DNA from 2 places in the Clostridium sp. LS3 genome. Region 1 is predicted to be linked to the other one. Evidence: a T-box and tRNA genes for the amino acid it is inferred to sense, from the RefSeq annotation. Region 1 holds a T-box; the other holds one or more tRNA genes.
The links. A T-box is a leader RNA that pairs with one kind of tRNA and senses whether it is charged. The one in region 1 lies ahead of serS (serine--tRNA ligase), so its partner is inferred to be a tRNA-Ser.

Region 1 (11,455 bases):
TGTAAGTGTGGTAACATATTTAGCTGACTGATACTAATAGGTCGAGGGCTTGACCAATAATTAAAAGATTTTGGCTGTAATTCATGTGCAATTTTCAGAGAACACTCTGATATCTGGTGATGATGGCGTAGAGGAAACACTCCTTTCCATTCCGAACAGGAAAGTTAAGCTCTACAGCGTCGATGGTACTGCATGGGAAACTGTGTGGGAGAGTAGAACGTCGCCAGGTTATTTTTTTATGGGGGTATAGCTCAGTTGGGAGAGCACTTGCCTTGCACGCAAGGGGTCAAGGGTTCGAATCCCTTTACCTCCACCAAAGCTACGATTAGTTTCGTAGCTTTTTTTGTTTTATAAAAATATATATAATTGATAATGAAAATATATAGTGTTATTATCTATATATATATAGATAATAAATATAGGTGATTAAAATGGCTTTATATAGAATAAAACAATTTATATGGGGATTTACTTCATTATTTAAGGATATAGATTATGATTATATAAATAAGTTTTTAAGTGAAGATGAAATTAAAATATTTAATAAGTTAAAACATAATGATAAGCATCACTGTATAAGAGTATGTAAAGATTCAATAAAAATGAAAGAAGATTTTAATATAGATGTTGATATAAATAAACTAGCTAAGGCAGCGTTATTGCATGATGTAGGAAAGAGTAAAAAACATTTAAGTTTAATAGAAAAATCTGTAATTGTGTTATTAGATAAGATAACTAAAGGTAAAATTAAAAAGTACAATAAAGTAAAACAAATAGATATATATTATAATCATCCTAAAATAGGGTTAGATATGCTTAAAGATTTTAATTATGATAAAGAATTTTTACAAGTGGTAAGATATCATCATAATAAAAATAAAGTAAATAATAATAGAATACTTAATATAATAAGTACTTGTGATGATAAAAATTAGTACAGAGGTGTATTTATGAGAGCTATTGAAAGAAGAGAAAAAATTATAAAGTTGATAATTGAAAAGAATAGAGCAATTAAAGGAACAGAATTAGCTGATTTATTTGGAGTTACGAGGCAAATAATAGTAAAAGATATAGCTATATTAAGAGCTGCTGGTAAAAATATAATAGCCACTCCAGATGGATATATTTATAATAAAGATATTAATAAAATAAAGGCTATTATTGCAGTTAATCATGGAAGTAGCGAAACTATAGAAGAATTAAAAATCGTAGTTAAATATGGTGGTATAATAGAAGATGTTATAATAGATCATCCTATCTATGGTGAAATAAAAGGAAATTTAATGATAAAAAACTTAAATGATTTAAATAAATTTGAAAGTGAATTTAAAAGAAAAAATATTAAACCTCTTTCAAATTTGACTAATGGGGTTCATCTTCATACTATAGCTGCAGATAATGAAGAGGACATTGAAGCAATAAAGATGGAATTATCGAAAAAAGGCTTTTTATTATAGAGTTTAGGAGGATTTAATATTTATGGACTATGATATTCTTATATTAGGTGGAGGAATAATAGGGTGTTCAGTTGCATATGAGTTATCAAAATATAATTTTAATATAGCTTTAATAGAAAGAGATTATGATATAGCAGATGATATTTCATTTGTAAATACATCTATAGTATATGACGGCTCAGAGACATCTGATGATGTAATGGCTGGACTTGAGTATATAGGAAACTCAATAATGATGGATACTTGTAAAAAGTTTAAAGTTCCTTTTAGAAAAATTGGAGCCTTAAGAGTTGTAAATGATGAAAATGGTGTTAAGAAATTACAAGAGATGTATGATAGAGCAAAAAAAAGAGGGATAGACGGCGTTTATTTAATAGATGATAAAGATGTATATGATATAGAACCAAATATAAATACTAATATAAAGAAAGGGTTATATTCTGAAAATATAGGAATAGTAGCACCTTATGATCTAGCTATTGCATATGCTGAAGTGGCTTCAGATAATGGAGTTAATTTTAGGCTAGAAGAAGAAGTTTTAAATATACAAAGTTTAGCTAGAGGATTTAAAGTAACTACCAATAAAAATAAATTTACATGCAAGGTTGTTATAAATACAATTCCTCATGAAATATATATAAGAGAAAATGGAAAAGTTGAAGATAAAGAAGTAGATAATAATGAATCTTGCTTTAAAAATATGAGTTATTTATTAGTCGATGATAATTATAAAAATAAATTAAATAAAATAGTAATAGAAACTTTTGATAAAAATACTTTTGTACTAAGTACTCCAACAACAACTACAGGATCGTTAATAGGAATAAAAAGTACAGAAAAAACTAGCTTAGAAGATAATTTAATGTATGCAAATAGCTTATTAATAGACTTAGATAAAAATAATATAAATAATTTATTTAGAGAAAGTTACAATAAAGATTCTATGGTAATAGATGATAGTGAGATAGATAAAGGATATATAAGAGTAACAGGTACTCATTATGGGAAAATTACGATAGCACCAGCAATAGCAAAAATGCTTTGTGATACTATAGCTAATAATTTAAATTGTACATTAAAGAAAAACTTTATTGATAAAAGAAGAGAAATTTATAAATTTAGAGAACTTGGAAAAAAAGAAGCTAATGAAATAATAGCTGTAGATAAAAGATATGGGAAAATTATATGTGTATGTAACAATATATCTGAAGGTGAAATAGTAGACTGTATAAGAAGACCTTTGGGAGCTAGAACTGTAGAGGGCGTTAAAAGGAGAACAGGATCTGGATTTGGAAGTTGTCATGGTTCCTACTGCTATGAAAAAATAGTAAATATATTAGCTAGAGAGCTTGATAAAAAAGTTACAGATATAGTTGAGGATTCTAAGAATTCTAAAATTATATCAAGCCGAATAAAGGAGTTTAAGGATGTTTAATTCAGAATCTAAAGTTGATAATAAAGATATATTTACATCAATAGTTAGAGTTAAGGGCAATGAAAAATATAAGGTTGTACCAGTTAGAACTAATAAAGAAGTAGATAAATCATTATGGATAGAGCTATCTAAAGTTTTAGCTAGAATATATGTTAGTACTCCAGTTAAAGAAGGAAGTATGATTTGCAAAAATATATTAAATACTGGGATTGACGTAATATGTACAAAAGATATATTAGATGAATAATTATAGTACAAAAAACAAATAATATATAAAAATCATCTTAGTAAAATATTGACATACACAATATTTTATAATATATTAAGAATAAATATAATAAAACTGTTGAAGAGGCTAGTAATAACAATATTTGTTTTAAGAGAGTCGATGTTTGGTGTAAATCGATAGTAAAATGTTATGAATCCACCTTGGAGGGACTGTGATGAGCAGTACGGCTTAAACCGTTAAATTTATTAAAGAGAATAGCATTTTTTGCTATTAATTAGGGTGGCAACGCGGAATCTTTCGTCCCTTGTTTAGGGGAAAGGTTCTTTTTTTATTGAAAAAAATTAATAGATATAAATTATTAGGAGGTATACATAATGTTAGATTTAAAATTTGTAAGAGAAAATCCAGAGATAGTTAAGGAAAATATAAAAAATAAGTTTCAAGATAGCAAACTTCCACTAGTAGATGAGGTAATAGAATTAGATAAAAAGCTTAGGGAAGCTAAACAACAAGCTGAGGCTTTAAGAGCTGATAGAAATAAATTCTCAAAACAAATTGGGTCTTTAATGGCTCAAGGAAAAAGAGAAGAAGCAGAAGAAATGAAAATGAAGGTAACTGAAAATTCAGAGCGTTTATCTGAGTTAGAAGTTGAGGAAGTTGAGTTAGATGAAAGAGTTAAGACAATAATGATGACTCTACCAAATATAATTGACCCAAGCGTTCCAATCGGTAAAGATGATAGCGAAAATGTAGAAGTTGAACGTTTTGGAGATCCAAAGGTTCCAGATTTTGAAGTTCCATATCATACAGATATAATGGAAAAGTTAAGTGGATTAGATTTAGATAGTGCTAGAAAAGTAGCTGGAAGTGGATTCTATTATTTAATGGGTAATGTTGCAAGACTTCATTCAGCAATAATTTCATATGCTAGAGATTTTATGATAGATCGTGGGTTTACTTATTGTATTCCGCCATACATGATTCGTAGCGAAGTTGTAACAGGTGTTATGAGCTTTGCTGAAATGGATGCTATGATGTATAAAATTGAGGGTGAAGATTTATATCTAATTGGAACAAGTGAACACTCTATGATAGGGAAGTACATCGATACTATATTACCTGAAGATTCATTACCACAAACTTTAACAAGTTATTCTCCTTGTTTTAGAAAAGAAAAGGGAGCTCATGGAATAGAAGAAAGAGGAGTATATAGAATTCATCAATTTGAAAAACAAGAGATGATAGTTGTATGTAAGCCAGAAGAAAGTATGGAGTGGTATGAAAAATTATGGGTAAATACTGTAGATTTATTCCGTTCTTTAGATATACCAGTTAGAACTTTAGAATGTTGTTCTGGAGATTTAGCAGATCTTAAAGTTAAATCAGTAGACGTTGAAGCTTGGTCACCAAGACAAAAGAAATATTTTGAAGTAGGAAGCTGTTCAAACCTAGGAGATGCACAAGCTCGTCGTTTAAAAATTCGTGTAAATGCTAAGGATAAAAAATACTTTGCTCATACATTAAACAATACAGTTGTTGCGCCACCAAGAATGTTAATAGCATTTTTAGAAAACAACTTAAATGAAGATGGTTCAGTAAATATTCCAACTGCACTTCAACCATACATGGGAAATATGAAGGTAATTAAGTAGTTTTAATTCTAAGGACTAAATCTATGCTATTAGATTTAGTCTTTACTTATTTATTTGAAAGATAAAATTAAGTCGTAATGGAATATATTGCAAAAGAAAGTAATATATTTGATTTTTCTAAGTATATATGTTATTTAAATTTTACTATTAGATTAATAAGCAGTAATTTCAGTGGGGGATGAAGAGGTAGAAATTTGTTTTTATTAGATTTATTATTTAATTTAAAAATATGTAAATTTATAATTGACAATAAAGAAAGTCATTGCTATAATAATATTTGTCGCGAGACGAAGTATGGAGAGATGGTCGAGCTGGCTTAAGGCACCGGTCTTGAAAACCGGCGTACCTTTGCGGGTACCGTGGGTTCAAATCCCACTCTCTCCGCCATAAAGGCATCTAAGTTTTCTTAGATGCTTTTTAATTAAAGTATTAGCTTATTATAGTTAAGTATTATTTTAATATTTATTATGTAATAAAAAATTAAAAAAATAATTGACAATAAATATAGTACTTGATATAATAATATTTGTCGCAAGACGGAATATGGAGAGATGGTCGAGCTGGCTTAAGGCACCGGTCTTGAAAACCGGCGTACCTTTGCGGGTACCGTGGGTTCAAATCCCACTCTCTCCGCCATAAAACTTCAAGAGAAGGCACGTGGAGAAATACTCAAGTGGCTGAAGAGGCGCCCCTGCTAAGGGCGTAGGTCGGGTAACTGGCGCCCGGGTTCAAATCCCGGTTTCTCCGCCAGAAAGCATCTAACAGTAGTTGGATGCTTTTTTATTTTAGATTTATTTTATATTTAAAATATACTATAATCTTATTAAGTAATTCTTAGGGGGAAAATAAGATGAAAGTTACAATTAAAGATGTAGCTAAGGAAGCAAATGTTGCAACATCAACAGTTTCAAGGGTATTATCGAACAGTGATAAAATAAGTGATAAAACAAAAGAAAAAGTAAATGAAGCAATAAAAAAATTAAATTATACTCCTAATATAATTGCAAGGGGCCTTGCTAATAATAGAACTAGAATTTTAGCAGTAATATTACCAAAAGAGGCAGAAGATATATTTTCTAATCCATTTTTTGTTCAAGCAATGAAGGGGATGAGTATATATGCTCAAAAAGAAAATTATTATATAATGTATGCCTTTAAGCAAGAAGGAAAAAATGATAAAGAATGGTTTGAAAAATTTATAGACAGTAATTTAGTTGATGGTATTTGTTTATTAAATTCTAAAGAAGATGATGATTCTATAAAATATTTGAAGGAAAGGGAATTTCCGTTTGTCGTTATAGGGAGACCAGATGATATACAAAATGTATTATGGGTAGATAATGATAATTTTAAAGCTATGTATGAATTAGTAGAAAAACTTATAAGTTATGGACATAGAACAATAGGTTTTGTGGGGGCTAAATCCAATCTAAATGTATCTAAAGATAGATTAAATGGATATAAGCAAGCACTACTTGACAATAATATAGGGATTGAAGAAAGTTTGATATATGAAGGAAAAGAGTTTACACAAAAAAATGGAAGCAGTGCGACGAATAAAATATTAAAATTAAATAAACCAACAGCCATAATAGCTACTGATGATTTATTAGCACTTGGAGTTCAAGAAGTTTTAAATAAGCTTAATATGTATAATATATCTATTGTAGGGTTTAATAATATACCTATGTCTGAGTATCAAAACGTACCATTATCATCAGTAGATATAAATGCAGAAAAATTAGGATTTCATGCAACAAAGCTTATAATAAATAAATTAGAAGATAGAGATATGGAGAAAAATTCATACATAATAGATACAAAATTAATAGAAAGAAAATCCATACAAAAGATTAAAATTCAAGAGTAAGTGCAACCGATTGCACGAAACTTTAAATTATAGAGAAAAATGAAGATAATTTAAAATGATTAGCAATTTTCGCGTAAAACAAAACATTAAATTATTGTAAACAATTTCTCTTGTATGATATACTATTTTTATAATATAAGAGAAATAAAATTAAATTTATATCTAGGGGGATGGAAATGGAAAAGAAATATGTAGTAGGTGTTGATTTAGGAGGAACTAAAATATATACTGCTTTAGTTGACCTAGAGGGATCTATAATAAAAGAAGTTACCGTTAAAACAGAAGCTCATAAAGGTGAGAGTGTAGTTTTAGAAAAATTATTAAAAACAATAGATGATGTATTAGAAGGAACAGATATAAATGAAGTTAAAGCAATAGGGATAGGTTCTCCAGGGCCTTTAGATGTAGAAAAGGGATTAATAGTATATACTCCTAATTTACCATTTAAGAACTTTAACATAGTTCAACCTATAAAAGATAGATATAAATTAGATACTTACTTAGATAATGATGCAAATGTAGCAACACTAAGTGAATTTATGTTTGGAGCAGGTAAGGGAAGTAAAAACATGGTCTTCATTACTGTAAGTACGGGAATAGGTGGAGGAGCTATAATAAATGGCAATCTATTTAGAGGTAGTACATCAAATGCATTAGAAATAGGACATGCTACTGTTATGAAAGGTGGTCCTAGATGTGGATGTGGGAACACTGGATGTGCAGAAGCAGTTGCATCAGGAACTGCAATTATGAAGAGAGCAAGGGAAGCTTTTGAAAGTAAGGTAGAAACTAGCTTAAAGAATTATGAAGAAGTTACTGCTAAGGAAGTATTCGTAGAAGCTGAAAAAGGAGATAAAGTTTCACAAGATATATTAAATGATGCTTTATCATATTTAGGAATAACTGTTGCAAATATAGCAAACACTTTTGATCCTGATAAAATAGTTATAGGTGGCGGTGTTAGTGAAGCTGGTAGAATTGTATTTGACAAAATAGAAAATGAAATGGAAAGAAGATGCTTAAAGACAATTTATAATCACTGTAAAGTCGAAAAAGCTTTATTAGGTAATCAAGCAGGGGTTTTAGGTGCAGCTGCACTAGCAATATTAGAAAGCAAATAGAATGATGTGTACAGATATTCTCTGTACACATATTTTAAAATATTTTAGGCAAACGATTGCACAGATTTAGCTATGTTGGAGGAATATATGAAACAAATTTGGTGGAAAGAAGCAGTAGCATATCAAATATATCCAAGGAGTTTTTTTGATTATAATAATGATGGGATTGGTGATTTAAAAGGAATAACTTCAAAGTTAGATTACTTGAAAGATTTAGGTATAGATGTTATATGGATTTGCCCAATGTATAAGTCACCAAATGATGATAACGGTTATGACATAAGCGATTATAAAGATATAATGACTGATTTTGGAACTATGGAAGACTTTAATGAGTTACTATCAGAGGTTCATAAGAAAGGAATGAAGTTAATAATAGACTTAGTAATAAATCATACTAGTGATGAACATGAGTGGTTTATAGAGTCAAAGTCATCTAGGGATAATCCTAAAAGAGATTGGTACATTTGGAGAAAAGGAAAAGGTGAGTTAGAACCTAACAATTGGGAGAGTATCTTTAAAGGATCAGCTTGGGAATATGATAAAGATACTAATGAATATTTTTTACATTTATTCACGAAAAAGCAGCCAGATTTAAATTGGGAAAATGAGAATTTAAGAAAAGAAATTTATAAAATGATAAATTGGTGGCTTGATAAGGGAATAGATGGATTTAGAATAGATGCTATAAGTCATATTAAGAAAGATACAGAATTTAATGACATGCCTAATATAGAAAATCAAAAATATTTAAGTTGTTTCGAAAAGCATATGAATGTTGAAGGTATACATGATTTTTTAGATGAATTAACTGAAAATACATTTTCAAAATATGATGTTATGACAGTTGCAGAAGCAAATGGAGTAAGTGCTGAAGAAGCAGAAGAGTGGGTAGGAGAAGAAACAGGTAAGTTCAACATGGTATTCCAATTTGAACATCTAGATTTATGGAATAATGAAGATAATCAAGCATTCAATGTAAAGGAGTGTAAAGAGGTTCTAACTAGATGGCAAGAGGGTTTATATAATAAAGGGTGGAATGCATTATTTATAGAGAATCATGATATTCCAAGAGTAGTATCAACATGGGGAAATGATAAAGAATATTGGCGAGAAAGTTCTACTGCGTTAGGTTTGATGTACTTTATGCAGCAAGGAACTCCATTTATATACCAAGGGCAAGAGATTGGGATGACAAATGTAAAATACAAATATGTTGATGAGTATAATGATGTTAAAAGTATAAATGCTTATAATGATATGTTAGAAAATGGTTTTACTGAGGAACAATGTATAAAACATTTATGGGCAGTATCTAGAGATAATGCTAGAACCCCAATGCAATGGAGTAACTCAATAAATGCGGGATTCTCTAATAGTAAACCTTGGATAGGAATTAATCTAAATTATAAATATATAAATGTTGAAGATCAAATTAATGATAAAGAATCAATACTTAATTTTTATAAAGATATGATAAGAATAAGGAAAAATAATCCGATACTTATATATGGTGAGTACAAATTAATTTTAGAAAATCATGATAAGATTTATGCATATATAAGAGAAATTAATGAGGAAAAGTTTATTATTATAACTAACCTATCAGGAATCAAGACACAGTATAAGTATGAGAATGAAATATTAAAATATGAAAACTTATTAATATCAAATTATGAGGTTTTACCACATGATGATTTGAAATATTTAGATTTAAAGCCATATGAAGCGAGAATGTATAAAATAGATTAAGATTTTTAATAAAAATAAGGAGTGAATAATAATGGGGAAAGTTGAGAAAAAAGGTAAATTGGTATCATTCGATTTCTGGCAAAAATTTGGAAAGGCATTATTAGTTGTAGTAGCGGTTATGCCAGCAGCAGGACTTATGATTTCTATTGGAAAGCTAATAGGAATGTCAGTGGATATATCAATAATAAATACTATAGGAAGGGTTATGGAAGATATAGGTTGGGCTATAATCGGAAATCTTCATGTATTATTTGCAGTTGCTATAGGTGGATCGTGGGCAAAAGAAAGAGCTGGTGGTGCTTTTGCTGGATTACTATCCTTTATATTAATTAATCGTATTACAGGTGCAATATTTGGAGTAAATCCAGGAATGCTAAGTGATGCTTCAGCAAAAGTAAATTCATTATTTGGAACAGAACTTATAGTTAAAAATTACTTTACTAATATATTAGGTGCACCGGCACTTAATATGGGAGTTTTCGTAGGGATAATTGCAGGTTTTTTAGGAGCAGCTTTATATAATAAATATTATAATTATAATAAGCTACCTAAAGCATTAGATTTCTTTAATGGAAAAAGATTTGTTCCTTTTGTAGTTATTTTAGGATCAACAGTTACAGCTATAGTACTGTCAATAGTTTGGCCATTTATACAAGGAGCTTTAAATAGTTTTGGAGTTTGGTTAGCAGAATCAAAAGATACAGCACCAGTTTTAGCTCCTTTTGTGTATGGAGCATTAGAGCGTCTATTATTACCATTTGGTTTACATCATATGTTAACAGTTCCTGTAAACTATACAGAGTTAGGTGGAGTATATCAAATAATGACAGGTTCATCAGCAGGCACATTAGTAGCAGGTCAGGATCCATTATGGTTAGCATGGATAGGGGATCTAATTAACTTCAAGGATGCTGGAAATATTTCAGAGTATAATACATTATTAACAAGTGTTGTTCCAGCAAGATTTAAGGCAGGGCAAGTTATACTTTCAAGTGCATCATTACTAGGTATAGCATTTGCAATGTATAAGAATGTTGAATCAGATAAAAAGAGTAAATATAAAACAATATTCTTATCAGCTGGATTAGCAGTATTCCTAACAGGAGTTACAGAGCCAATAGAATTCATGTTTATGTTTATATCACCTATATTATATGGAGTGTATGCAGTAATTACAGGAATAGGATTTGCTTTAACTGATATAATACAATTAAGAGTTCATGCATTTGGGTTTATAGAATTTTTAACAAGAACACCAATGATGATTCATGCAGGGTTAATAAGAGATTTAATTAATTTTATAATTACATGTTTAGTTTTCTTCGGATTAAACTATGGAATATTCAATATATTAATTAAAAAATTTAATATTCCAACACCAGGACGTAATGGAAACTATATAGATTCAGAAAATGAAGAGACAACAAAATCTTCTTCTAAACAAAATCAAAATACAGAAAATGATTTACAAGCAATTAAGATAATTTCATTATTAGGAGAAAAGGATAACATAGAAGATATAGATGCATGTATGACAAGATTGAGAGTTACTGTTAAAGATATAAAATTAGTAGCTGATGAAAAAGAATGGAAGAAGAATGGGGCATTAGGGCTTATATTAAGAGATAATGGAGTTCAAGCTATATATGGGCCAAAGGCAGATGTGTTAAAATCAAATATACAAGATATATTAGGAGTTTAAGATGAAATTATTAACACTTAATTGTCATTCATGGATGGAAGAAAATCAAGTAGAGAAAATCAAGTATTTAGCAAAAATAATAAAGGAAAATCAATATGACGTTATAGCCCTTCAAGAAGTTAGTCAAAGTATAAAAGAAGATATAATTAAAGGAATTATAAAAAAAGATAATTTTGTTCATTTATTAAATGAAGAACTTAAGGAATTAGGAGAAAGTAAATATAATTATATTTGGGA
Region 2 (11,455 bases), 130 kb from region 1:
GTAGCTTGGCAAATTCTTCAATAAGTTTTTCTATAGCAACTGGATAAAAATCCATAAAATCATCCTTTCTATAATTTATTAGTATAAAAATATTATAAATTCAAATATAAATAATGTAGAATATTAATTAGAACATATATATGAAAGACTCTAAATATTATTTAGTTATCTGTAATTTGAATATATAAAAAGGCGAAATAAATTCGCCTTTTATGTCTTATTAAACTATATAAGACTCACCATCACTATTAAAATAATCCTGGTATGTTCATTCCGCCAGTTAATTTACCCATCTTGCTTGAAGTTTCTTCTTCTGCCTTTCTTAGAGCCTCATTTACAGCACTAAGAACTAAATCTTCTAGCATTTCAACATCATCTGCGTCCACTACTTCTGGCTTTATGTTAATTGAAACTACTTCTTTTTTACCATTAGTCTTTACAACTACAGCGCCTCCACCTACTGAAGCTTCAAACTCCTTAGTTTCAAGATCCTTTTGCATTTGTTCCATTTCTTTTTGAAGTTTTTGAGCCTGCTTCATTAGGTTGTTCATATTTCCTCCACCAAATCCGCCTGGAAATCCTCCTTTTGCCATAAAAACATATCCTCCTTTTATAAAAATCTATTCTTTATTATATAGCATTTTGCTTTATTTTACTACATTAAGATACTTATTTATATTAATTTTCATTCTTATTATTATTAATTTCTATTATATTTATGTGTATCTCTTGTCATTAGTTCTATTCATCTAAAATATCCACCATATCAGATCCCAAAGATTCCAAAAGCATGTCTTCTGTTGATTTTTCATCTTTTGAATTTTCCTCAACTTCAAAAACAACTTTTATGTCTTCTCTAAAAATTTCAGCTAACACTTCGTTTATAACTGACCTATACTCTGGTTTTTCTAATCTATCTTTATTAAATTTAAATTGATCTTCGTACTCAATAGTTAATACACCATTTTTACATTCTACTGGCTTTCCAGTTAGTATTGAAGCATATACTATCATTGCTCTTCTAGTTTTAAACCTTTCTAATATATCCTTCCAAGCCCTTTGAATATCATTTAAAGTAACTTTAGAATTTTCATTTAAAGAAACCTTAGAGTCATTACCTAACTGAGGTTCAATCTTAGCTTGTTTTTGAATTTTAGGTTTGTTATCTACAGTTTTACTAACATTCTCTGTTGCTACACTTACAACTTTAAGACTTCCATTTTTCAAACCTTCTTCAAGTTTATTTAATCTTGTTAATATAACTTCATTAGATGTATCATATTCTATTTTGCACATTTTGATTATAGCTAATTCTAAATAAAGCCTTGCTTGCTTACTTATCTTTGCATTTCCTTCTGCTTCTTGAAGTATTCTAATATATCTCATCACTTCTTCAGCTCTAACCTTACTAGACTGCTCTTTAACTAAAGATATGTTTTCTTCAGACATATCTAATACTTCTTCTGGGTTATTAGTTACCTTTGCCATTAAGATATTTCTATAATGTGCTATTAAATCCTTTATAAATAAATAAATATCTTTTCCAGCATAAACTACTTCGTCTATTATATTAATTGATTTTTCTATATTTCTTTGAATTACTGCATTAGTTAAATTAAATAAATGGTCATTTGTTACAAGCCCAAGCATATTTATAAGCACATCATAATTAACTGATCCATTTCCCATGGATATAGCTTGATCTAATATACTTAAAGCATCTCTCATAGCCCCGTCTGATACTTTAGATATTAAATTTAGGCTTTTATCATCTGCAAGAGCATTTTGATCATCTACTATTTTTCTAAGTCTTTTTGTTATTTCATTGTTATTTATTCTTTTAAAATCAAACCTTTGACACCTAGAAAGAATAGTAATTGGAAGTTTTTGAGGGTCTGTAGTTGCTAATATAAATATTACATTAGCTGGAGGTTCTTCTAAGGTTTTTAAAAAGGCATTAACTGCACCTGTAGATAGCATATGAACCTCATCCATTATATAAACCTTGAATCTTGCTTCTTGTGGAGGATATTTTACATCATCTATAATATCTCTAATTTTATCAACTCCATTATTAGAAGCTGCATCTAGTTCAGTTACATCTATTGCTAAACCATCATTTATTTTTCTACACATTTCACATTCATTACATGGTTCTCCATCATGTAGATTTAAACAATTTAGTGCCTTAGAAAAAACTTTAGCTGTTGATGTTTTACCTGTTCCTCTAGTTCCACAAAAAAGATAGGCATGAGCAATTCTATCATTTAATATTTGGTTTTTTAACGTTGTTGTTATATGTTCCTGACCAACCACATCATAAAATGTCTTAGGTCTCCATTCTCTATATAAAGCTGTATATCCCATGGCTTACCTTCCCTTAATCTTAGTTTCTTTTATTATATTTATATTATAGCCTATATAAACACTATTTTAAATATAAGTAATATTTTACTTTTTATTATCTTTAAAACAAGGTGTACTATAAATTAAATTTAGTACACCTATACTTGATTATTCTTTATTGTTTTTTTTAATAATTATAAATTCTACTGAAGTTATAATTATTCCTAGAATGCCACAATTAGCTTAAATGATATTTCCAAGGAAATTGTACCTTTTATATATCAATGTATTTTTTATTTACTGTATAATATATAAATTTTATAGTAAAATTAGTTATGTATTATAAAAAGGAGGGCTTAAAATGAGTTTATACGACAAAAAATACCTAGCCATCGTTGAAGATATTTTAGAAAATGGATATTACGATAATAATAGAACTGGAATGCCTACATACAAATTACCTCATCAGATAATGCAATTTAATTTGCAAAAGGAATTCCCTATACTAACAACAAAAAAAGTAGCATTTAAGACTGCTGTAAAGGAAATGCTGTGGATATATAGGGATCAGTCAAACGATGTTACAAAACTTCAAGAACAAAATGTTCATATTTGGGATGAATGGGTAGACGAAAATAATACTATAGGAAAAGCCTATGGATATCAGATAGCTAAATTTAATCAAGTAGATAAGCTTATTGAATCACTAAAGAATAATCCTCAAGACAGAAGAATGATTATGTCTATGTGGAATATAGAAGATTTACCAGAAATGACATTGCAACCTTGCTGCTATCAAACATTATGGGATGTAACTGATGGGTACCTTAATTGTATGCTTATACAACGTAGTGGAGACATACCACTAGGAGTTCCATTTAACACCAGTCAATATGCTGTTTTAGTTCACCTAATAGCTCAAGTAACTGGGCTTAAACCTGGACTATTTACTCACGTTATAAATAATGCACATATTTATGAAAATCAAATTGAAGGAATGAAACTTCAACTTACTAGAGCTAATGATGATTATTCAGCACCAAAACTTTGGATAAATCCAGAAATTAACAACTTCTATGACTTTACTGCAGATGATATAAAGATTGTTGATTATAAACACCATGATCCAATAAAAATGGAGGTGTCTGTTTAATGCTATCAATTATAGTTGCTAAAGCCAATAATGATGTCATAGGTGGAGATAATAAACTTTTGTGGCATATCTCCGAAGACCTTAAAAGATTTAAAGAAATTACATCTGGCAACACAATAATAATGGGTAGAAAAACATTTGAATCTTTACCAAAGATTTTACCTAATAGACATCATATAATCATTACTAGAGATAAAAATTTTAAAGTAGATTCACCTATGGTTGAAGTAGTAAATGATATAGAAAATATTATATCTAAATATAAAAATTCTTCTGAAGAAGTTTTTGTAATTGGTGGTGGAGAAATATATAAATCACTTCTACCTCATGCAAAAAAGTTATATTTAACTAGATTACATAAAGATTTCAATGGTGATACTAAATTCTCACCTATAGATTCATCTGAATGGTTTATAGAATTTCAATCAGAAGTATATGTAAATGAAACTAATAATATTAAATATGATTTTGTTAATATGATTAGAAAATAAAGAAAACGAGGGCATTCCATAAGGAATTCCCTCGCTTTCTTTGTCCTATTGTATGTTAATCCTATTGAAGAGTAACCTTTAATTAATCGAATACTTTAATTTATAAAAATTAAGTATTCATTTGATTTGTATTCTAAGCATTAAAAAAACCCTTCTTTTCGCTAGAAAGGTGTAAAATTAAAACCGTGCACCTAGCTTTGACAGTAATCTATAGGCGTTACTATGCAGTTAGCTCTGGTAAGATTTATCCATATCACACGCAGTAATCACTTATCGCTGCTTCCTTCCGGACCTGACGAGGTTCATGCACTTACGTCGTATGGGACCTGACCATCAACACCACTTACATAGGCAGACCCTACAGACTAAAGCCTAGGCTAGGAATTCAATCCCGCTATAGCGGATTGCGGGTTACAGGGCACCGCTAACTCCCCATCTAGCACGGCTATGGCGGAGAGAAGGGGATTTGAACCCCTGATAGAGTTGCCCCTATACACGCTTTCCAGGCGTGCTCCTTCGACCACTCGGACATCTCTCCATATAATATATAGCTATTAAATTTTAACTACTGCTATATATTATCATATAGTAATACATATTGCAATATGTAAAACTTATCTGTATTTCTATTGATTATTATTTATTAAATTTAATATAAAAATTATATTCTTTTTCCATTTATTTTAATCCAAATTGAGCTTTTAATACTAATTTATTATCATTAAAAGTAAAATTAGCATTAGATCCACCTTTATTTATATATGAATATATTATTGCTTCTGAATTAAGAATTTTAGTTTGAGATGTTATTTCACCTTCTCCTAAAATTTCCTTTGCTTCCTCATATGTCATTCCTTCTTTGACTGCCTCATACTTTTCCATAGTCATATCTGCATTTTTACCATAAAGACCTGCTTGTCCTTTTGTTGTGACTACATCATTTTGTATAGTTAAAATTAAATTACTAATACCCTTCCCATTCCAAGTATACACTGTAGCCTTTACGTCTCCTACAGATGATGAGCTGGTCTCTTTCCCCTCTCCTAAAATTGCTACAACCTCTTCATATGTCATTCCCATATTTATGCTAATAAAATTATCATATGTTACTTTTGAATCTTCTTTTTTATCTTTTTTCTTCTCATTATCTTGTGTTGAATTCGTTGCAGTTGAATTTCCTTTATCATTTGCTTTATCCTTTCCACCTGTAGCAACTGCTATAATGCCTAGCAATACTACTGCCATAAATACTGTTAAAACTTTATGTTGTGAAAAGAAATTACCTTGTTTTTTTCCACAATGAACACACTTCTTTACACCTTTAGCTATTTCTTTTCCACAAGCTTTACAAGTAATCAATTTATTTTTTGCCATTATTATTTCCCCCTAAATTAAATATTAATTTCATGTAAATATATTCTATATTTTATTTAATTTTCCTCTATTTGCTTTGATAATTTAAAATTTATTTTAAAATAAAAAAAGATATGTAAAAATAATTTTACATATCTCTTTTTATGATTTAAAAGTTAACCTATATAATTTTCTTTTTCTTCTTAATCCAAATAATTAAAACAATTCCTAATATTACGCCTAACAAGCTTACTATTTGAGCTGTTCTTAATCCTAAAAACATTAAGCTATCTGTTCTTAATCCTTCTATAAAAAACCTTCCTATTGAATATAAAATCATATATCCAGCAAGTACTATACCATCTTGTTTCTCTTTCTTTTTATAAAGTATATAAACTAAAATTGCACAAACTAATACATTCCATATTGACTCATATAAAAATGTAGGATGATAATATACTCCATTAATGTACATTCCTTTTTGAATAAACTCTGGGAACTTACTTATAAACTCTTTAGATACAGGCCCTCCATGAGCTTCTTGATTCATAAAGTTGCCCCATCTACCTATTGCCTGTGCTAATATAACTCCTGGCATTATAACATCTACATATCTTAAGAAATTTATCTTTCTATATCTTGCAAATATGTAACCTGATAATAAAGCAGCTATTACCCCTCCATGAATTGCCATTCCACCATTTCTTATGTTGATTACATCCATAAATGAATGGTAATTTTGATATTCAAAAGCTACGTAGTATAACCTCGCTCCTATTATTGATATTGGAAAGGTTACTAAAAATGCATCTATTATAATATCATAATCTAAATTTTCTCTCTTAGATAAAAAATATATTAATATCATAGCTGCTACTACACCAGAAGAAATTATTACACCATACCATGCTATATCTATACCAAATAATTGAAATGCCACCGAATCCATCTTATCTCCTCCTATTTAAAATATTTTCTTTAATTATAAATCTTTATAAATAATTATACCAATTAAATATGTAATAATTGTGAAGCTATTCATTTTTTATACTTCTAGTTTTCAAAAAAAATGAAGTCAATAAATCACTACATTTTTGATTATAACACCAATTTACGGCTACATGCCAATTAAAAACATTATAATCAATTAAATTTATTGCAGAGCCACAAGCCCCCATATCCTTATTAAAGGTTCCTATAAACAACTTAGGTATTCTACTTTGAGCAATTGCTGAAGCACACATAGGACAAGGCTCTAATGTTACATACATTTCACAGCCAGATAACCTCCAGTTATTAATTTTTTTGCAAGCTTCTTCTATTGCTAATATCTCAGCATGAGCAGTTGGTAAGTTTAAACTTTCTTTTAAATTATGCTTTTTAGCTATTATTTTTCCGTCTTTAACTATGACTACTCCAACTGGAATCTCTCCCTTGTCATATGCCTTTTGAGCTTCTTCTATTGCTAAAGCCATATAGTCCATAAAATACTCCCCTTAATATTTCTCCATTTTAACAAAAATGGAGAACTTAATCTTCATATAGTTCTCCATCTTATTATTAAAATTAAGTGTATATCCTAACCTTCTTAATTCTATTTTTGTCTACTTCTTCAACTACAAATCTAATATTATTAAGTCTAACTTCTTCAGACTGTTCAGGAAATCTTCCTAACTCTCCAATTACTAATCCTCCAACAGAATCAAACTCTTCTGATTCCATAGTAACTCCTATTAAATCACCAATGTGGTCTAACCTTGCGCTACCATCCACGATATACTCATCTTCTTTTACTACTATTATATCGCTGTCCTCTTCATCATCATACTCGTCTTCGATTTCTCCAACGATTTCTTCTATTAAATCTTCTATAGTGACTATACCAACATTTCCACCATACTCATCTAGAACAACAGCCATATGGTTTCTTGTATCTTTCATTTCACTAAATAATTCTGTAATTTTCTTAAACTCAAATGTATAGTAAGGTTCTCTCATATAATCTGAAACATTAAAATTTTCCTTACTTTGAGAAGCAATTATTAAGTCCTTAACATTTAATATTCCTATTACATCATCTATATTTTGATTATAAACCGGTATTCTAGAAAATTGTTCGGTTTTAATAATATTTATAACTTCATCATAAGTAGCATTTACATCTACTGCTATTACACCAACTCTTTGAACCATAACATCTTTTACTTGAGCATCAGCGAATTCGAAAACATTAAAGATCATTTCTTTTTCTACATCTTCAAGTACACCCTCTTCTTCACTAACACCTACCATGGTTTTTAACTCTTCCTCGGTTATAAACGGTTCTGTTGCCTTTGGATCTCCCCCTAAAAGTCTTATAAATAAACTTGATATTAAAGTAAAAATTGATACAAGTGGCTTAAATAATCTAACTATAATATTTATAGGGTTACTAACCCTTAAAGCGACTTTTTCTGAATTTTGCTTTGCTATAGATTTTGGAGTTATTTCTCCAAATATAAGAACTAATATAGTCATTATAATAGTAACTATTCCTACTCCTTTTTCCCCAAAAGCCTTTAAAGCTATTGAAGTTGCTAGTGCAGATGCTCCTATATTAGCAATATTATTTCCTATTAATATTGCCCCTAATAACCTACTTGGATCTTCAGTTAATTTTTCAATTAATTTTGCTCCCTTAACTCCCTCTTCTACCATATGTCTTATTCTAATTTTACTTAGTGCCATTAAGGCTGTTTCTGACATAGAGAAAAATCCTGACATTACTAATAATATTACTAATAATATTATCTGCCACGTATAACTCTCCAAATTAATTCACACTCCTAAATTAAATAAATTTTCTTATTTTTATATTATATCATATGTAAAAAGCTGATAGTTAAGCTAAATTTTAAAAATTTATAAACTATTTTTAATCACTTAATAAGTATTCACTTCTTATTAAAAATATAATCAAATATATTAAGCTGTTCTGGTTCTTTGTATAAGCTGCCTGTAAAATCTTAATCTACACCTCTCTATTTCTAAAAAGGTAATCCAAAAAAGCAAAATCTAATAAAATCTACACTTCCATGTGCAATCATAGCCGATGTAACATCACGTTTTTTTTGTAACATTGTAAAAGGTAATCCAAAAACAATAATATATAAAAGCGTACTAATTAACCCACTTTCGGTTCCACCATAAATAAAACTATCAGGCGTATGAATTAAAACATGTGGAACAATCATCATAAACCAACAAGTAAAGCTTTCTCTTCTTGTTGTTATCTTACCATTTAATGAATTAAGACAAAACGCAAAAAACAAAGTTCGCAATGCAATCTCTTCAAATATAGCAGGATTCAATGCTGTAAGAAAAGAAGCAAATGAAGGTTCAAAATGAGGATTATTACTTGAAATCATAAGAAAATAATTGATAGCTCCCCATATCACGCCGATTAAAATTCCAAGAACTATGCTGAATATCAAACTCCCTTTGGTTTCTGTTTTTAAAATGTATAAGCTATTCTCTTTATGCTTTTCAAAAGTGCTAAATACAGCAAGTGTGGCTAAAAACGTCTCTATAAAGCCTTTTAAAATTGCAAAAATATTATTTAAATAAAAAAAACATGAAACAGCCAATATAGACAAAACAAATGACACGACTATTTTTTTCTTACTTGGAAATTTGTTTCTTATTAATAAAATTATTGAAAGAATAATTGACCAGATCTCTATAACAATCCACATTCTTGCTGTAGCTGGTATATCAAATGATACATTCAAATTTACAATAAATATAATTATAAAAAGTACAAACATCATCCAGATATTTTTAAGTGATTTCTTTTCTATCATAAACTTTCTCCTTTTCGAAATATTTATTAGATATCCACAAACTCCCTAATGATAAAGAGCAAGATGGACGTTATTTATTAAAAACCTCTGTTTATGAATCTATTTTATCATATCAAATAATTAGAAACATTACCTTTTCCTGCTTTTGACAAAAGATAAACTTTCAAATGGTAACAAATCAGAAAAAAGAAAAAAATATATTACAGAATGATATTATAATTCTGATAACCAAGAAAAAAAGACACCATTTTTTGAAAAATAGTGCCAAATTCATTTACTATTCAATTTATACAATCGTATTTTATATTTCTTTCTGCAAATCTTTGATTTTACTTAATTTTTTAGCCATTCTTGTCAATGCCTAGCACTTATTAGTCCTGTGTAGTTTTAATATTATATATTTTTATTTTCGTACTAATACATAAGATGCTAATGCTGGTACTTTAACTTCATTTCCATTAATACATGATAATTCTCCTACTCCAGCTCTATATTCATCAACTAGTACACTCCAATTTCCTTCTGGTATTGTAGCTATAATATCTTTTTCATTAGCATTGTGTATTACTACTATTTTATTGCTAATAGTAAATGATACTACTTTTGATTGATTGTTTTCTAAGAATCTTACTTCTCTTTCTATATCTTTATTACTTGTTAATCTAAATTCTTTATATGTTTTTCTTAACTTTATTAAACCTGAATAATAGTTAAATACATCCTTATACTTATCTTTTCTATTCCAATCAAATTTATTTACTGAATCTGGAGACTTATAACTATTTTCTACTAGTGATCCATCTTCATTAACCTTTGTTCTTGAAATTTCTTCGCCTGCATGAATCAAGCTAATTCCTTGAGATGTTAATACTATTGAAGCTACTAATTTATTCATTTTTATTAGCTTTTCTTCTTTATTTATACTATCATCATCTACTGTTAATTGAAGTTTATCCCATAAAGTATAGTTATCATGCGCTGAAGCATATGTTATTGTTTGATACGGTTCATTAGCCCAAGGCTTATCTGAGTAAATTACCTTACTATAATCCACTTGACTATGCTTTGTAGATGCTACTATACCAAACTTTATAGTTTCTTCAAAGTTTTCTCCACCATTTACAAAACCAGTACTTTTAGCTATAAATACATCACCTTTTACTCCATCTCTGATATCATCACTAAAGCATCCTATTTGATTTTTGCCAAACTTAGGTGCATTTAATTTTAAAGCTGCCTCATCTTCCTTTAATGGTGTCGCTCCACCTGCCCAACCTTCTCCATACACTAAAATTGATTTATCTATCTTGTCTAATTCTTCTCTAATTTGAATAATTGTTTCTATATCATGTAAACCCATTAAATCAAATCTAAAACCATCTATATGGTATTCTTTCGCCCAATTTACCACAGAATCTTTGATATATCTTCTAACCATAGGCTTTTGTGATGCAACTTCATTTCCACAGCCTGAACCATTTGTAAAGTTTCCTTCTTCATCTGTTCTATAATAGTAATTTGGTACTGCTAGGTTAAATAATGATGTTTCTGTATCATAAGTATGATTATAAACAACATCCATTATCACTCTAATACCTTCTTCATGTAATGCTTTAACTAATTCTTTAAATTCCTTTATTCTCACATTTCCATCATTAGGATTCGTTGAATATGACCCCTCTGGAACATTGTAGTTTTGTGGGTCATATCCCCAATTATATTGTAGTTTATCCATCTTTGATTCATCAACAGATTTGTAATCTGAGATTGGTAATAACTGAACATGTGTAACCCCTAGTTCCTTTAAGTGGCTTATAGGCTTTTTGTGTAGTATTCCTTTAAACTTTCCTCTAAATTCTTTTTCTACTTCCGAATTTTCATCAATTGTAAAATCTCTAACATGCATTTCATAAATTATTGCATCTGTTGCATTTTTAAACTCTGGTTTAATATCATTTTCCCAGCCTTCTGGATTTGTAGATTCTAAATCTACTACCATTGACTTTTCTCCATTAACTCCTACTGCATATGCATATGGATCTACTACTGTATTTGTTGTATCATTTATTTTTACCTTATAGTTATAAAATTTATTTTTTAAGTCTCCATCTATAACTACTTCCCACTGTCCCTTATCACCTTTTACCATTGGTATATTCTTTTCATCTTCATATAAGTAAACAGATACTTCATTTGCTATAGGTGCCCATAATGTAAACTTTGTTGATTGTGCACTATATTTAGCTCCTAAATCCCCATTATATTCTAGT

Region 2: it encodes a tRNA-Ser, which carries the amino acid that the T-box ahead of serS (serine--tRNA ligase) is inferred to sense. The anticodon was not compared.

What each region holds. Positions count from the first base shown of each region.
Region 1 is NZ_CM143921.1:4,727-16,181, forward strand. Features, by position in the region: rRNA gene ACZJV1_RS00010 (23S ribosomal RNA) at 1-57, shown strand, start outside; rRNA gene rrf (5S ribosomal RNA) at 113-229, shown strand; tRNA gene ACZJV1_RS00020 (tRNA-Ala) at 241-316, shown strand; gene ACZJV1_RS00025 (HDIG domain-containing metalloprotein) at 432-935, shown strand; gene ACZJV1_RS00030 (3H domain-containing protein) at 951-1,457, shown strand; gene ACZJV1_RS00035 (FAD-dependent oxidoreductase) at 1,480-2,892, shown strand; gene ACZJV1_RS00040 (DUF1667 domain-containing protein) at 2,885-3,139, shown strand; T-box leader at 3,230-3,429, shown strand; gene serS (serine--tRNA ligase) at 3,496-4,773, shown strand; tRNA gene ACZJV1_RS00050 (tRNA-Ser) at 5,070-5,160, shown strand; tRNA gene ACZJV1_RS00055 (tRNA-Ser) at 5,319-5,409, shown strand; tRNA gene ACZJV1_RS00060 (tRNA-Ser) at 5,433-5,523, shown strand; gene ACZJV1_RS00065 (LacI family DNA-binding transcriptional regulator) at 5,624-6,643, shown strand; gene ACZJV1_RS00070 (ROK family protein) at 6,820-7,764, shown strand; gene ACZJV1_RS00075 (glycoside hydrolase family 13 protein) at 7,852-9,516, shown strand; gene ACZJV1_RS00080 (PTS transporter subunit IIBC) at 9,548-11,218, shown strand; gene ACZJV1_RS00085 (endonuclease/exonuclease/phosphatase family protein) at 11,220-11,455, shown strand, end outside.
Region 2 is NZ_CM143921.1:3,857,209-3,868,663, forward strand. Features, by position in the region: gene recR (recombination mediator RecR) at 1-55, opposite strand, end outside; gene ACZJV1_RS18165 (YbaB/EbfC family nucleoid-associated protein) at 249-593, opposite strand; gene dnaX (DNA polymerase III subunit gamma/tau) at 742-2,367, opposite strand; gene ACZJV1_RS18175 (thymidylate synthase) at 2,708-3,499, shown strand; gene ACZJV1_RS18180 (dihydrofolate reductase) at 3,499-3,990, shown strand; RNA gene ffs (signal recognition particle sRNA large type) at 4,174-4,435, opposite strand; tRNA gene ACZJV1_RS18190 (tRNA-Ser) at 4,439-4,528, opposite strand; gene ACZJV1_RS18195 (DUF3862 domain-containing protein) at 4,669-5,364, opposite strand; gene lgt (prolipoprotein diacylglyceryl transferase) at 5,525-6,292, opposite strand; gene ACZJV1_RS18205 (nucleoside deaminase) at 6,378-6,827, opposite strand; gene ACZJV1_RS18210 (HlyC/CorC family transporter) at 6,910-8,154, opposite strand; gene ACZJV1_RS18215 (hypothetical protein) at 8,370-9,185, opposite strand; gene pulA (type I pullulanase) at 9,589-11,455, opposite strand, start outside.